DNA from 3 places in the Neorhizobium sp. T6_25 genome. Region 1 is predicted to be linked to each of the others. Evidence: riboswitches for the same ligand, from Rfam matches in the RefSeq annotation. Region 1 holds a riboswitch; each other region holds the start of a gene.
What was found. Region 1 has a riboswitch for thiamine pyrophosphate ahead of thiC (phosphomethylpyrimidine synthase ThiC). Riboswitches for the same ligand answer to the same signal wherever they lie in the genome.

Region 1 (5,546 bases):
GGCCGGGGCCTTCGATCATCACCTGGCAATCCTTCGCCCAGGCGATCTTCGTCAGCTCCCCGAGGGTCTCCAGTTCCGCGAACTGGGCCGCATCGTTGGCATCGGCGATCGAACCCGGGCGAAGACCGTCGCCGAGCGAGAACGACACGTCGTAGGCCCGGGCGATGTCGCAGATCTCCTCGAAATGTTCGTAGAGAAAACTCTCCTTGTGGTGGTGCAGACACCACTTGGCCATGATCGAACCGCCGCGGGAAACGATGCCGGTGACGCGGTTGACGGTGAGCGGGATATAGGCGAGCCGCACGCCGGCATGGATGGTGAAGTAGTCGACACCCTGCTCGGCCTGCTCGATCAGCGTGTCGCGATAGACTTCCCAGGTCAGGTCCTCGGCAATGCCGTTCACCTTTTCGAGCGCCTGGTAGAGCGGCACGGTGCCGATCGGCACCGGCGAATTGCGGATGATCCAGTCGCGGATATTGTGGATGTTGCGGCCGGTCGACAGGTCCATGACCGTATCGGCGCCCCAGCGGATCGCCCAGACCATCTTCTCGACTTCCTCGGCCATCGACGAGGTGACGGCCGAATTGCCGATATTGGCGTTGATCTTCACCAGGAAGTTGCGGCCGATGATCATCGGTTCGGATTCGGGATGGTTGATATTGGCGGGAATGATTGCCCTGCCTTCCGCGACTTCGCGCCGAACGAACTCGGGCGTCACGAAATCCGGCACATGGGCGCCGAAACTTTCGCCGTCGCGGATGAGCGGCTCGCTGGCTGCCTGCCGGCCGAGGTTCTCGCGGATGGCGACGAATTCCATCTCCGGCGTGATGATGCCGGCCCGCGCATAGGCGAGCTGGGTGACGGCCCGGCCCGTTTTCGCCTTGAAGGGCTGGTTGCGGACCGGGAATTCCGGCGTCAGATGGCTCCCGTACACGAAGCCGTTGTCCTCCGGCCTGACGATGCGGCCCTCATAGGTTTCGACATCGCCGCGGGCGACAATCCAGCTTTCGCGCAGGCGCGGCAGGCCGGCATCGATGCTGATCGCGGCGCCTTCAGCGGTATAGGGACCGGAGGAATCGTAGACGGTGACCGGCGGCTCGCCGGAGGTCGGATGCAACGCGATCTGGCGCATCGGCACGCGGATGTCCGGGTGGATCGTTCCTGCTTTCAGGACCTTCGTGGAGGCGGGAAGCGGGCCGGTGGTGACGACCGGGGTGAGCTTGGTGGTTGCAATATTCATGGCTCAAGGCTCCAAGGTTTGACGTTTGGAGACCCAGTTCCAGTGTTGGAATGATGGAAAAACACCCCGGAATCCGAAGGACGGTTTCCCGCCCTTGTTACCGCAGCGCCCGCACCGTCCCTACGCCAGTATGAACTGGATCAGGTTCAACGGGTCACTGCGCCTCGGCCGGCCAAAGCCGTCCGACCAGCAGTATCTCAGCCCCTTGACGGGACCCCCCTGGTGAATGGCGCCATCAGAAACCCGCGGGCCGTTCATGTCAAGCCGGGCCATGCCGATGGCGATCGATCGGATTTTACGGAATCCCGCAACCCTAACTTCACGACGTTTATTGCTGGAATCTTAGGCTTTCCTGCGTAGTAACATCCCCAGCGATGAACGCAGAATTTGAACGATCCGGAGATGTCGAGATGAACGAGACCATTCGCGAATTACTCACACGGATAGGCGGCCTTCCGGTCGCGGTGACCGAGCTGGAAGACGGCGCCGATCTTTATGCGGCCGGCCTCTCCTCATTTGCATCCGTACAATTGATGCTGGGCCTGGAAGAGGCTTTCGACATCGAGTTTCCCGACAGCCTTTTGAACCGCAAGTCCTTCGCCAGCATAGCCGCGATCGAGCAGACGGTTTCGCATATCCTGAAAGCGCGCGAGGCCGCTTGAGATGAGCCTCCCCGCCTTTGCCGCCGACATGAGCCTGAGCGCCCGCGCTCACCGCGTGGCAACCGTAGCGGCCGAATTTGCCGACCGCGTCGACCATGACGGCCGCTTCCCCCGCGAGGCGGTCGATGCCATGAAGGCCGAGCGCCTGATCGGCATCCAGATCCCGGCCGCGTTCGGCGGCGAGAGCGCTTCGATCACCGAGATCGCCGAGGTCTGCTCCATCCTGGGACAGGCCTGCGCCGCAAGCGCCATGGTTTTCGCCATGCACCAGATCAAGGTTTCGAGCCTCGTGGAGCACGGTGGCGACAGCGAATGGCATAGGGACTTCATGCGCGAGCTTGCCGGCCGCCAGCTTCTCGTCGCCTCCGCGACGACCGAGGGCGGCATCGGCGGCAATATGCGCAACTCCATCTGCGCGATCGAGGTCGACGGCGACGTCTGCCGCCTGACCAAGGATGCGACGGTGATTTCCTACGGCGCCCACGCCGATGTGATCATGGTCACCTCGCGCTCCAACGAGAAGGCCGCACCGACCGACCAGGTCATGACCGTCTTCAAGCAAGGCCAGTATACCCTGCAGAAGACCGTCGACTGGGATACGCTCGGCATGCGCGGCACCTGCTCCGACGGTTTCCTCTTCAGGGGCGAGGCGCCGTCCGTCCAGATCTTTCCAAAGCCGTTCGCCGAGATCGCCGCGCAATCGATGCTCGCCACCTCGCATCTCCTCTGGAGCGCGGTCTGGTACGGGATCGCCGCGGATGCGGTACTGCGTGCCCAGGCTTTCGTGCGTGCCGCCGCCCGCAAGGCGGGCGGCACCCAGCCGCCCGGCGCGCTGAGGCTCGCCGAAGCCTCGAACCTGCTGCAGCTCCTCAAGGCCGGCATCCTCTCCGGTCTCAGGATTTACGCGGATGCCAAGGTGGATCACGACCAGCTATCGTCCATGGCGTTTTCGATCGCCATGAACAACGTCAAGCTGGCTTCCTCCGAGACGATCCTGACCATCATCAACCAGGCGATGATCATCTGCGGCATCATGGGCTACAAGAACGGCACGCCCTACAGTCTCGGCCGGCATCTGCGCGACGCGCATTCCGCCCAGCTGATGATTTCCAACGACCGCATCCTCGGCAATACGTCGACCATGCTGCTCGTTCAGAAACCGGACACCAGCCTGCTCGGCTGACGCCCCGATCATTTCATATGTAAACCATTGAAAAGAATGAGGTAAGGCCATGGATATGCAAGTTTCATTTCTCGACCGCCTGTTTGATGCAGGCCTGCTGATCGAGACGGGCGTCGACGGACTGTATGGCCGCAGCGGCCAGTTCGAAGACGTTATCGCCGCCTTCGAGCGGTTGATCGACAAGGTCGGCGGCGGCGACGGTGCCGAGGCGATGCGCTTCCCGCCGGGCATGAACCGCGCCTTCTTCGAGACCAGCGGCTATATGAAGAGCTTCCCGCAGCTCGCCGGCACGGTGCATTCGTTCTGCGGCAACGAACTCGACCATATGAGCCTGCTGAAATGCATGGAAGTCGGCGAGGAGGACTGGACCAAGGGCCAGGAAGCGACCGACATCGTGCTGACGCCGGCGGCCTGCTATCCGCTCTATCCGACCGTTGCGCGGCGCGGCAGCCTGCCGGCCGGCGGCGCTCTGTTCGACCTGCAGAGCTACTGCTTCCGCCATGAGCCCTCCAAGGATCCGGCCCGCCAGCAGCTTTTCCGCATGCGCGAATATGTCTGCATGGGCACGGAGAGCCACGTCACCGACTTCCGCCAGCTGTGGATGGATCGCGGCGTCGAGATGATGAAGTCGCTCGGCCTCGAGGTGGAGATCGACATCGCCAACGACCCGTTCTTCGGCCGCGCCGGCAAGATGCTGGTCAACAACCAGCGCGACCAGAACCTGAAGTTCGAACTCCTGATCCCGATCACCTCCGTCGCCAAGCCCACCGCCTGCATGAGCTTCAATTATCATCAGGACAGTTTCGGCCTGAAATGGGGCCTCAACCTGGAGGATGGCAGCGTCGCTCACACGGCCTGCGTTGGTTTCGGCCTCGAGCGCATCGCGCTTGCGCTCTTCCACACCCACGGTCTAGACGTAAAAGAGTGGCCGGGCTCCGTCCGCGCCACGCTCTGGGGCTGATCCAATGACGGCGGTATTTCCGGCGCTCGATCCGGCGAACTACAGGACACATGCGCTGCATTCGGCCGAGCGCATGTGGCCGGAGACGAATTGTTACGTCGATCTGTGGATAGAGGTGCTTTCGGCGCAGGGACTGCCGCCGGAAGCCATACTCGGTTTCACCCTGACCCAGGATTTCGAGGGCGACCAGTTCACTTTCTTCAAGGTGCCGCTCGAAGACCTCGAGACCCTGTTCGGTATTCGCGTAACCGAACTGGCGATCTTCGACCGGCCGGAATGGCATGTTACGGAGCAAATCCGCCGCAGCCGGCTGACGCTGCTCGAACTCGACAGCTTTTATCTGCCCGATACGCGCGGCGTCGCCTATCGCCAGGAACACGGCAAGACGACGGTCGCGATCAACCGGCTGGACCTCGAACGCCGCGAGCTCGACTATTTCCACAATGGCGGCTTCTTCACCCTTTCCGGCGAAGATTTCGATGGCCTGTTCCAGTTGAACGCCGGCCCGGCGGCGCTGCCCTTCCTGCCCTATACCGAATTCGCCAAGTTCCCCGCCGCCTATCCGGATGCGAGGGAAATTCGCGAAACCGCCTGGAAGCTGCTCAGGCATCATTTTCCCCGGCGGCCGCAAGACAATCCCATCCGTGCGTTCGGCAAAGTCTTCCCGGCGCAGGTGGAGCGGATCGCCGAGAGGGATTTCGGCTTCTTTCATAAATACGCGTTCAACACGCTGCGGCAGATCGGCGCCAATTTCGAGCTGCTGGCGAGCCATCTCGCCTGGCTGAACCACAAGGCGTTCGCCCAGCCTGAACGGCAGGCGCTGAGGATTTCGGAAGTGGCAAAATCCACCCAGTTCCAGCTTGCCCGCGCCCTGACCCGCAAGAAGTTCGAACCGCTGGCAACAGCGCTCGATCCGGCCGCCGACGCCTGGGACCTGCTGATGGGGGACCTGGCGTCGACGCTGAGCCACGCCCGCGAGGCCGCGTGAGCCTTCTTATCCCGATCGGATCAAGGACCAGCCTTCTTGCCGAGGGCTGGTCTTTGGCGTTGACGGAGCCTGGCGCCTACTCCCTGCCGTCCGATCTTCCTCCGGACCTGGAATGCCTCCCGGCGATGGTGCCGGGCACGGTCGCCGCCGCCCTGGAGGCTGCCGGCCGCTTCGACCGACACCATCCCGAGCCGCTGATCGACCGGGATGCCTGGTATCGCTGCCGGCTTGCCGGTGAAGCACCCGGGCCGGCGATCCTGCGGTTTGCCGGGCTTGCGACTGTGGCCGAGGTGTTTCTCGGCGAGACGCTGATCCTGTCCTCGACAAGCATGTTCGAAAGCCACGATGTCGCGGTGGAACTGACCGGCACCGAAACCCTGTCGATCTGCTTTCGAGCTTTGAAGCCGCATCTGGAAAAAGCCGGGCCTCGTGCCCGCTGGCGTCCGCGGCTGATGAACAGCCAAGGTCTCCGCCTGATCCGCACGACCGCACTCGGCTTCATGCCGGGATGG
Region 2 (5,546 bases), on a different contig from region 1:
CGCCCTTTGCAAGCTCGGCGCCGATTGCGCTGGACAGCGTGCAGCCGGTGCCGTGGGTGTTTCTGGTCGCGGTGCGCTTGCCCTCGAACCAGTGGACGCCGTTAGCGTCGGCCAGCACGTCCGGGCTGTCTTCGCCTTCCAGATGACCGCCCTTCACCAGGACGGCTCTGGGACCGATCTTCAGCAGCCGGCCGGCCTGGGCTGCCATCTCTTCGCGGGTCGTGGCGATCGTCTCGCCGAGCAGCGCTGCGGCTTCCGGCAGGTTGGGAGTGACGACGGTGGCGAGCGGCATCAGCTTGTAGGTGACGGCATCCACCGCATCGACCGCCAGCAGCGGCGAGCCGCCCTTGGCGATCATCACCGGATCAAGCACGATCGGCACGCTATCGCGATAGGGGCACAGCACGTCCGCAACCGCCTCGGCGATCTCAACATTGGCGATCATGCCGATCTTCACCGCGTCGACGCGTACGTCGAGAAAAATGGTGCGGATCTGGTTTGCGACGAAGGCGGCGGGCACCGCATGCACCCCGGTGACCCCTTGGGTATTCTGGGCGGTCAGCGCGGTCAGCGCCGCCATGCCATAGACGCCGCGCGCCGCGAAGGTTTTCAGGTCCGCCTGAATGCCGGCGCCGCCGGAAGGGTCCGAACCCGCGACCGACAGGACGTTTTTGATACTCATATACGTGCTCTTTCGATTTCCGCGGCAATTCTGCGGGCGGCGGCTTCAGGATCGGGCTGGCCGCAGATGGCCGACACCACCGCGATGCCCTTTGCGCCGGCGGCGAGTGCCGGGCCGGCATGTTCCGCCTTGACGCCACCGATCGCCACTGCCGGAACCGGCGCCATGGCGACGATGCGCGCAAGCCCGTGGAAACCGATCGGTTGCTTGTGGTCAGGCTTGGTGTTGGTCGAAAACACCGGGCCGATGCCGACATAATCGACGATGGAAGGATCCACCCGCCGTGCCAGGTCTTCGTTTTCGACCGAGAGGCCGAGGATCATGCCATGGCCGGCACGCTGCCGCGCCCCCGCTGCCGCCATGTCGCTCTGACCGACATGCAGACCTTCCGCGCCGATCGCGATCGCTGCCTCCACGTCGTCGTTGATGATCAGGGGCACGCCGGTGCCTGCCAGCACCGCCTTCAGCGCCCGGCCGGTCTCGATCATCTTTGCCGTATTCGCCTGCTTGTCGCGCAGCTGGACGATGGTGACGCCGCCGGCGACCGCCAGCCTTGTCGTCTCGACCATCCCGATCTCGCGGCAGAGATCGGGGTCGAGGACGAGATAGACGGAAAGGTCGAAGGTTTTGGTCATGCTGCGACGACCCTTGCCTTTGCATCGAGCGTCTCGCCGGTCAGCGCCGCGAGACGGTCGAGGAAGATCGGCGAAAAGAAGCCGGGACCGGAGGCGGTGAGGGCCGCTTCTTCGCCCGCGACCGCGAACATCGCGAGTGCGGCGACCGTCGCCTCGAAGGGATCGTCCGTGCTTGCCGCAAAGGCGCCGACCAGACAGGTGAGCGAGCAGCCGAGCGCAGTCACCCGCGGCATCAGCTCAGAGCCGCCGAGGATGCGGACCGAACGCCGGCCGTCGGTGACGAAATCCACCTCGCCGGTAACAGCCACCACGCAGGCCTGCTGCCGGGCGATGGCAATGGCCGAGCTTTCGGCCGCTGCAACGCTGTCGCCGCTGTCGACGCCATGGCCGCTCGACTGGCTGCCGGCCAATGCAATGATTTCCGAGGCGTTGCCGCGGATGACCGTGGGCCTCAGTTCCATCAACTCGGCAAGTGCCGCGCGGCGATAGGCGGTGGCGTAATGGGCGACGGGATCGAGCACCCATGGCTTGCCAGCTTCCGTGGCGGAGGCGGCCGCCGCCTTCATGCCGGCCAGGAAATCCGGCGACAGGGTGCCGATATTCACCGTCAGGCCCGCAGCGATGCGGGCGAACTCCCCGGCTTCTTCCTTGGTGTGCACCATGGCGGGCGAGGCGCCGGCCGCCAGCACCACGTTGGCGGCGATATTCATCGCCACGAAATTGGTGATGTTCTGGACGAGCGGGTTTTTGGCGCGCATCGCGGTCAGCAGCTGGCCGGGGGTCTCTGCACGGGTCCCAAGGGGTATTATCGTCTGCATATCTGCCTCGTTCGGCGGGGCAGGCGTGGGGCGCAGTGTCAACGCCCTGACGACTCCCTCCGCCAGCATGATCTGGTTCAGGTTCTAAGGGTGCTTCTCAGCCCGGCTTTGCCGGACGCCCCTGTCTTCACCATGGCTTACAGCAAAGATAATGCGCTTCGCCAGCAAATTTTTCTGATTTTGGGTCTTGCAGCTCTAGTCGCTAGAGGTTGTAGAGACAGGGCTCGATCCAATGGGAATGAGACGATGAGCACCACCACGCAGGCACGATACAAGGTTGGCGGCATGGATTGCGCCAGCTGCGCGACGAAGATCGACACCGCGGTGCGCCGCATGCCGGGCGTCGAGGACGTGTCCGTTTCGGTGGCTTCAGGCACGATGACTGTGAAGCATGACGGCACCGGCGATCTGGGCGCGATCGAGAAGAAGGTCGTAGGGCTTGGGTATTCGCTCAGGACGCTGGGTCAGAAGGCTGGTGAGGATGCGCGGCGGCGCGGTGTCGAGGGGTTCCCCCCCTCTGCCCTGCCGGGCATCTCCCCCCCAAGGGGGGAGATCGGCAAGAGGCATGACCACCATCACGCCCATGACGGTGGGCACGATCATTCCCACCACGACCACGGCACGGCGGAAATCGAAGGCCTGCACAGCCACGATCACGGGCCGATGGACGGACCGTGGTGGAAATCGGCGAAGGGCCGCCTGACCATCGTGGTCGGCATTGCGTTGGCGGCGGCTTACGGGATCGGCCATCTGGTGCCGACCTATGACACAATCATCTTCACCGCAGCGATGCTGATTGGCCTCGTGCCGATTGCCCGCCGCGCCGTCACGGCAGCACTCGCCGGCACGCCGTTTTCGATCGAGATGCTGATGACGATCGCCGCCGTCGGCGCTGTTGTCATCGACGCATCGGAAGAGGCCGCCGCCGTGGTTTTCCTCTTCCTGATCGGCGAGCTACTGGAAGGGGTCGCGGCCGTCAAGGCGCGCCAAAGCATCCAGAGCCTGACCGCGCTGGTGCCGAAGAACGCGCTGCTCGAAGAAAACGGCCAGACCCGCGAAGTGCCGGCCGAGAGCCTTGCCGTCGGCGCGACCATCCTCGTGCGTCCCGGTGATCGTATTTCCGCGGACGGCGTCATCATCGCCGGCGAAAGCGCGATCGACGAAGCGCCGGTGACGGGCGAAAGCACGCCGGTCTCCAAGGGCATCGACGACACGGTGTTTGCCGGCACGATCAACGGCGATGCCGCCTTGCGGGTTCGCGTGACGGCCGCCGCCGAGGACAATACGATTGCCCGCGTGGTGCGGCTGGTCGAGGAGGCGCAGGAAAGCAAGGCCCCCACCGAACGCTTCATCGACCGGTTTTCGCGGTATTACACGCCGGGCGTCGTCGCCGTTGCGGCACTGGTCGCCATCCTGCCGCCGCTCGTTGCCGGTGCGTCCTGGAGCGAGTGGGTCTACAAGGGCCTGGCGATCCTGCTGATCGGTTGCCCCTGCGCGCTGGTCATCTCGACGCCGGCGGCGATTGCCGCATCGCTGTCGTCAGGTGCCCGCCGCGGCCTGCTGATGAAGGGCGGCGCGGTGCTGGAAACCCTCGGCAAGATCACCGCCGTCGCGCTCGACAAGACCGGTACGTTGACGGCGGGTAGGCCCCAGGTGACCGATGTCATCGCGTTCGGCCGCAATGCGGAGGACGTGCTGCGCTTTGCGGCAGCGCTCGAAACCGGCTCCAGCCATCCGCTCGCCGTCGCAATCCTTGCCAAGGCTGCCGATGACGAGGTCGAGATTCCGACCGCAACTGATGCCAGGGCGCTCGGCGGCAAGGGCATCACGGCAATAGTCGAAGACCAGGAGGTGTTTTTGGGTTCGCCGAAGGCCGCAGCCGAGCGGGTTTCGCTGCCGATGGCGCACGGCCGGCGGATCACCGGCCTCAACGACGAAGGCAAGACCGTCTCGGTGCTGATCGTCGGCGGGGTTCTGGCCGGTGCCATCGCCATGCGCGACGAACCGCGTCCCGACGCCAGGGCCGGCCTGAAGGCGCTGACCGATGCCGGCATCAGGACCGTGATGCTGACCGGCGACAATGCCCGCACCGCAGCCGCGATCGGCAAGGACCTCGGCATCGAGGTGCGTGCCGAACTGATGCCGGAAGACAAGAGCCGCATCGTCGGCGAACTGAAAAGCGAGGGTTTCGTGGTCGGCAAGGTCGGCGACGGCATCAACGACGCGCCGGCGCTCGCTGCCGCTGATGTCGGCATCGCGATGGGCGGCGGCACGGACGTGGCGCTCGAAACCGCCGATGCCGCAGCGTTGCACGGTCGGGTCGGCGACATCGCCGCCATGATCGAACTGTCGAAACGGACGATGCGCAACATCTACCAGAACATTACCATCGCCATCGGCCTGAAGGCCGTCTTCCTGGTCACCACCATCATCGGCATCACCGGATTGTGGCCGGCGATCCTCGCGGATACCGGCGCGACGGTGCTGGTGACGATCAACGCGTTGCGGCTGCTGCGGGTGAGGAACTAGCGCCCGCCGACAGGAGGTTGCGCAAGACACTGTCGTGTTGCAAGATTGGGCAGCGTAAAAGGATAGGCTGACATGCGCACCAACAAATCCATCACCCTGACACTCGGTAAACAGCAGCAAGTTCTTGATGCCATGGTGGAATCGGGGGACTATGACTCCGCCAGCGAGGCAGTGCGCGCTGCCCTGCGGGCACTCGAGCGGGAAAAGGGAAGCCCTGGACGAAATCATGCGCCTGAAGGTTCAGGAAGCCATGGACGATCCGCGCCCCAGTATTCCCGCAGCCAAAGTATTCGCGGAACTTCGCGAATTCCATGCCAGCCAAGCGAAAGCTGACAAGCGTGGTTCATAAGGTCGAGTTTCGACCGGCAGCCGTCACTGACCTCCGGCGGATTTATCTGAGAATTGCCCCAAGAGGGCGGGCACGAGCGCGCTGGAAACTATATCGATCGAATTGAAGCGGCCTGCATGATCCTCGCGGCATTTCCCCAGCGCGGAACGGTCCGGAACCATATCCATCCGGGCCTGCGCGTCATAGGGTTTGAGCGCAGTGCCGCCATAGCGTTAATATCCTGCGTATTCTACCGCGGGGCATGGATTTTCCCTCTGACTGGTCCACGGATGATTGACGCGGTTTTTCAAAGCGTCTGCGCCAAAACCGCGAAAGCCTCGTAGGGCTTCAGCATCAGGCTTTCACCCAGCCGGTCGACCGGTTCATAGTTCGAGATCAGGCACTCGCCTGGTATCCTCAATTCGCCCGGCAGCTCGACGGGCACCTCACGGGCCCTGAAATTGGCGACCACCACCAAACGCTCCCCGTCGAGGGTTCGCGAGTAGACGAAGACGTCCGGATGGCTGTCGAGCCAGCTCTGATAAATCCCGTAG
Region 3 (5,546 bases), on a different contig from region 1:
TGGCGCGCAGCCGCGCGATCCCGGTCGCCAGGATGCGGCGGTGGTCGGCAAACATCGAACGCCCGAAACTTTTGGCCGGCGAGCAGCCCGCCTCGGCAACGAGCCCCGCCTCGTACATCAGTTCGTAACGCTGCAGGCCGAGATCCTCGTTCCAGGCGGCGCCGTCGAGGCCGAAGGCAAAATCGACGCGGCGCCGGCGGTGTTCGCGCCGCGCAGTTTCCGCCGCAACCCAATCCTGCAGGCGGCCGGTGATGGCGGCCAGAATCTCTGGCCTCCCCCCGCGATGGTCTTCCCAGGGGAAATATTCGTACCAGCCATGCCAACCGGGTTTTCCGGCACCGGGCGCGGCCTGCTCGCGGACAAGGCCGAGATAACTGATCGAGATCGTCCGCCCCTCGGCATCCTCATGGGTCCGGTCGCGGTCGGCGAAGGTATAGAGCTGTTCGAGATAACCGAGCGGATGGCCCGTCTGATCCCCCACCCATTCGCGAAGCCCGGCCTGCAGGCTCCTGTGCCCAAACTCGAAGGGCCCGGATGGCAGCGCATCGCCGGAGCGAACCGTCATCACGCGCGGCTCGTCGCCGGTGACGGCGGACAGAACCGCGATCAGTTCCGCATGGGCAAGTCCGATGGTCAAGCAAACTCCGGGGTACGTAACGTGCGATGCCTATCTGGCATGGAAATCACGTTACGCGAACCCCGGCGCTCAAATCAAACAATATCAGCAGCTTGGCCTACTTGATTTCGACCGCGAGGTCCCCGATCGGCGGCACGGTCTTGATCAGTCCCATTTCCTGCATGAAGGCGGCGAAGCGCTGGTAACGGCCTTGGTCGAGTGCGGCCGGACGCTTGGCAAAGCGCGGCAGCGTGTCGAAGAACGCGGTGCGGTTCAACTCATCGTCGAGGTTGGGATAGGCCTTGACAAACAGCTGCCAAGCCTCCTGCGGATGGTTGGTGATGTAGATCGAAGCCTGCTCGACGGCGTGCAGAAAGCGCGGCAGCCGGTTGTCGGCGGCAGAATCGCGGCGGGTGACGAAGATCAGCTCGTCATAGGCCGGAACCCCGTGCTCTTCCGGGAAAAACGAGCGACCCGGATGGCCCTCGATCTTCATCTGGGTCAGCTCGAAATTGCGGAACCCGCCGAGCGTCGCATCCACCTTGCCGCCGATCAGCGACGGTGACAGCGAAAAATTGACGTTGATCAGTTCCACGTCAGCGTTCGAAAGCCCTTCGGAGGCCAGCATGCGCTTCAGCATCGCATCCTCGAAGCCGGTGACGGAAAAGCCGACCTTCTTGCCCTTCAGGTCCTTGAGGCTCTTGATCGGCCCGTCCGCCAGAACCGTGACCGTGTTCAAGGGCGTCTCGACCAGCGTGCCGAACCGCACGAGCGGCAGGCCCGCCTCATGGTCGAGATAGAGATTGGGCTGGTAGTGGATGCCGATATCCGCCTGGCCGGCCGAAACCAGCCGCGGCACCGCGGAGGCATCGGACGGCGGGATAAGCTCGACGTCGAGATTGGCATCGGCAAACAGCCCGCGCTGCTTGGCGATGACCATCGGTGCGTGGTCCGGATTGACGAACCATTCGAGCAGCACGCTGAGCTTGTCGGCGGCCTGCGCAGAGATCGGGGTGGCAAGGCTGGCCAGCGCGATGAAGGACGCAGTGAGGATACGGATCATGATCGGACGGAACTCCCTGATGCGGATGAAGATGAAGGGTCGGCTTCGCTGGCCCACGGGGCGAGCCCGGCGGTCAGCCGGTCGATAAGAAGCCTTAGAATAAGAGTGAGGATTGCCAGTATGGTCATCGCCGCGAACACCGTGTCGGTCTGCATGCGGGCATTGGCCTGGACCATCACGAAGCCGAGCCCGCCGGACGCGCCCACCCATTCGCCGACCACGGCCCCAAGCGGCGCAAGCGGGGCAGCAACCCGGAGCCCTGAGACCAGGCTCGGGATCGCCAGCGGCACGCGCATCGACACCAGCGTCTGCCAGTGGTTCGCGCCCTCCAGCGAGACGGCGTCGAGGATTTCCTGGTCGGTGCGGCGAAGACCGTCGGCAAAGGCGGAGGCGACCGGAAAGAAGATGATGATCGTCGTCATCGCCACTTTCGAGGCGAGGCCGAAACCCAGCCAGAGAACCAGGATCGGCGCCAGCACGAAGACGGGAAAGGCCTGCAGGATCAGCACCATCGGCCAGACGAGACGACCAAGCCGCGGCAACGCGGCGACGCCGAAGGCCGTGGCGATGCCGAGGCCTGCGCCGATCGCGAGGCCCAGCGCGATTTCCGTCAGCGTGACGAGGCTGTTCTGCAGCAGGAAACCCGGCTGCCGCCCGAAGGCGGAAGCGACGGCAATCGGAGACGGCAGAATGTAGCGAGGCGGAGCAAACAGCCAGACGCCCGCTTGCCAGAGGGCGACAAGCAGGACGAGGCCGATGACCGCATGGGACGCGCGCATGATGCTACGCGCCGAACCTGCACGCCGGGACCGGACACCCTCTCGGGACAACGGGAAGAATGGATGTCATCGGTCGATCTCCAGATCAGTCAATCACGGAGACCCAGGTGAAGCGGAGAAGAGAAAGTATCGTCGGATGACGCCTATTTCCGTTCCTACGCCGGCATGACCCGGATCAGGTTCAAGGGTCCGGCTCAGCGCCATCTCAGCATCGTCAAGATGCTCCCCTCGGAATAGGACGATAACTGTCGGTTTTCAGTATGCCTGTCAAGCGGGCCGGCCAGCCCGCTACCGTTTCCAATTCAGCGTGCGTAGAGCCTGTCGAGGCGAACCACCCTGCCCACCAGCACCAGCGCAATGACCGTGAAGACGATCAGCACGGCGGAGATCGCATGCGCGGTCGGCTCCAGGCTGAAGGTCGATTCGGAGTAGATGCGGACCGGAAGCGTCGTCAGGCGGGCGGTGGTCAGGAAACTCGTCACCGTCACCTCGCCGAAGCTCAGGAGGAAGCCGACGATGCCGGCCGCAAACAGTCCCGGCGCCAGGCCCGGCATGATGATCAGGAAGAACCGCCGCGCCGGGCTTGCCCCGAGGCTCGCCGCCGCCTCTTCCTGCGCCTGGTCGAGCCCCATGACCGAGGTGGTCAGAAGCGTGATCGCAAACGGCAGGATGACGATCACGTGGATCGCCACGAGGCCGAGGAAGGGCGGGATGATCAGGTAGATCTGCAGCAGCCTGAGCATGCCGACGCCGATCGCCACATGCGGCAGCGACATCGGTAGCAACCAGAACGTCAGAAGCGCAGAACGGCCCTTGAACGGATAACGGGCGAGCGCGAAAGCTGCCGGCAGCGAGAGCGAAAGCGCCACCAGCATCGAGGTGACGGCGAGCTTCACCGACACCCAGAAGGCGTCCGCATAGGTTCCGGCGAAGAACACCGCTTCGTACCATTTCAGCGTGAAGCCGCGGAAGCCGGATGCGGTCGCCTGCGGCACGTCGTTGAAACTCTGGATGCACACGAGCACCAACGGCAGCAGCAGGAGCAGCAGCGAGGTGGCGAGCAGCAGCTTCGAGACGATCGGCCCGAAAATGTTGATGATCGGCACCAGCCAACGCGGAATGCTCCAGGGATTGCTGGGCTTGCCCTTCAGCCACGGCATCAGGCGATTGAGCGAGTAGGCGCAGAGCGCCGCAAACGCGAGACCGGTGACGGTCATGATGATCGCAAGTGCTGCGGCAAGCGGCGCATTGAGGTTCTTGATCGCCTCCTGCAGCACCAGCATGCCGGTGGTCCAGACCTTCTTTCCGCCGAGCAGCGAGGCGGAAACGTAGGCCGTGGTCGCCATCAGGAAAACGATGACGGCCCCGGAGCGAAGGCCGGGCAGCGACAGCGGCAGGTCGACGGTGAGGAACCGGACCGCGGGGGAAGCGCCAAGGCTCTGCGCCGCCTCATGAACGCGCGGCGAAGTGTTCTGCAGGTTGTCGTAGAGCGCCAGCACCATGAACGGCAGGAAGACCTGCGCCAATGCGACGGCGACCGCGCCGTGGGTGAACAGCATGTATCTCGCCGGCGGAATTCCGATGAGGCCGGTGACCGAATTGATCAGCCCTTCGGGTGCCAGCAGGAGAATGATGCCGAGCGAGCGCACCACGACATTGGTCAGCAGCGGAATGAGGATGACGGCGAACGCGGCCGCGCGGTATTTTGCCGGCATCCGCGCCAGCCAGTGAGCGAGCGGATAACCGAGAAGCGCGGTGATGACGGTCACTCCGAGGCCGAGCAGGATGGTTTCGGAGACCACGCCGAAATAGAAGCCGTCCGAGACGATATCCCGAAACTGCGCGATCGACGGCGTTATGAACAGCGGGCCGAAAGGATCGGGATACTCGTGCAGGGAGAGCACGAGTACCACGAACATCGGCGCCGCGAAGGACAGAAGCAGCCAAAGGCTGACCGGCGCTGCAAGCGCCGGTCCGATCCAACGGTTCATCCCGCGATCTCCCGATCGTATTTCGCCTGCCATTTGGCCCGGCTGGCATTGATCACGTCCCAATCGAAGTCGACGAGCTTGGCGACATCGGCATCGCCGAGCACGAGCTTAGACTTGATGTCGTCCGGGACCGTGATGTTGCTGACGGTCGGCGAGTAGTAGATCTGGCGCGCGTAGGCGAGCATGCAGGGTTCGGAGAGGTGCAGGTTGATCCATTCCTCGGCGAGCTTCTGGTTCTTCGTGCCTTCGGTGATGCAGGCGACGTTCATCGAAAGCGCCTGCCCCTCGACTGGCTTGGCGATCGCTATATTGGGATTGCGCGTTTCGACATAAGACTGGGTGAAGCTGCCGAATTCGACCGAAAGATCGGCGAGCTTCTGGTCGAACATCTCGAAGAGCTGCGCCTGGCTGCCCTGGATCGCTGCGAACGGCTTCAGTTCCTTGACCTTTTCGAAGGCGATGTCGGCGTTCTTCTCGTCTCCGCCCCAGACGCGGGCGGCCATCATCAGCGCGGAAATGCCTTCGGCGCCCAGACCATCCGGCCAGGCGATGCGGCCCTTCCATTCCGGGTTCCACATGTCCTTCCAGGAGGTGATCGGCTTCGACGCCTTGGTCTTGTCGTAGACGATCGTGCAGGGGTTGAAGGCAACGCCGTAGCCGCCCTTTCGCGCACTCGGATAGAGCGCCTCGAAGTTCTTGACGGCGGGCGTCGGCGCCTGGGTCACGCCGTCCTTCACGGCCTGGCGGCTTTCGAAGATGTTCAGGTAGAGGACGTCGAAGCTCGGACGGCCGCGCTCGGCATAGGCGCGGGCACGGCGGTCGCCGGTACCGCCGAGAACGTAGCTGATCTTGCAGCCGTATTTCTCGACGAGCGGCTTCTCGACATGTTCCCTGACGATCTTTTCCTGCGCGCCGCCCCAGATGCCGACGACCAGTTCGTCGCCCTTCTTGGGCTCCTGCGCGGATGCGGGACGGATGATGTGGAACGGTGCGGCGAGACCGGCACCGGCGATGAGCTTGTTGAATGTACGACGCGAGACGTTCATGTCTTGGTTCCCCTTTTTTCGGTCAGATGAATGTGGCGCCACCCGGCTGGG

Region 2: linked by a shared signal. The riboswitch ahead of thiM (hydroxyethylthiazole kinase) and the one ahead of thiC (phosphomethylpyrimidine synthase ThiC) in region 1 are both predicted to bind thiamine pyrophosphate.
Region 3: linked by a shared signal. The riboswitch ahead of C5L10_RS13515 (ABC transporter permease) and the one ahead of thiC (phosphomethylpyrimidine synthase ThiC) in region 1 are both predicted to bind thiamine pyrophosphate.

Annotation. Positions count from the first base shown of each region.
Region 1 is NZ_PVBL01000010.1:191,521-197,066, reverse strand. It holds gene thiC (phosphomethylpyrimidine synthase ThiC) at 1-1,240, opposite strand, end outside; TPP riboswitch at 1,340-1,471, opposite strand; gene C5L10_RS16345 (acyl carrier protein) at 1,651-1,902, shown strand; gene C5L10_RS16340 (acyl-CoA dehydrogenase family protein) at 1,904-3,085, shown strand; gene C5L10_RS16335 (amino acid--[acyl-carrier-protein] ligase) at 3,135-4,046, shown strand; gene C5L10_RS16330 (DUF1839 family protein) at 4,051-5,034, shown strand; gene C5L10_RS16325 (glycoside hydrolase family 2 protein) at 5,031-5,546, shown strand, end outside.
Region 2 is NZ_PVBL01000039.1:28,491-34,036, forward strand. It holds gene thiD (bifunctional hydroxymethylpyrimidine kinase/phosphomethylpyrimidine kinase) at 1-682, opposite strand, end outside; gene thiE (thiamine phosphate synthase) at 679-1,317, opposite strand; gene thiM (hydroxyethylthiazole kinase) at 1,314-2,135, opposite strand; TPP riboswitch at 2,173-2,268, opposite strand; gene C5L10_RS31435 (heavy metal translocating P-type ATPase) at 2,382-4,664, shown strand; gene C5L10_RS35145 (hypothetical protein) at 4,891-5,013, shown strand; gene C5L10_RS31450 (alpha-glucosidase) at 5,300-5,546, opposite strand, start outside.
Region 3 is NZ_PVBL01000008.1:184,811-190,356, forward strand. It holds gene C5L10_RS13505 (hypothetical protein) at 1-637, opposite strand, end outside; gene C5L10_RS13510 (ABC transporter substrate-binding protein) at 735-1,679, opposite strand; gene C5L10_RS13515 (ABC transporter permease) at 1,676-2,458, opposite strand; TPP riboswitch at 2,594-2,697, opposite strand; gene C5L10_RS13520 (ABC transporter permease subunit) at 2,761-4,449, opposite strand; gene C5L10_RS13525 (PotD/PotF family extracellular solute-binding protein) at 4,446-5,495, opposite strand; gene C5L10_RS13530 (ABC transporter ATP-binding protein) at 5,518-5,546, opposite strand, start outside.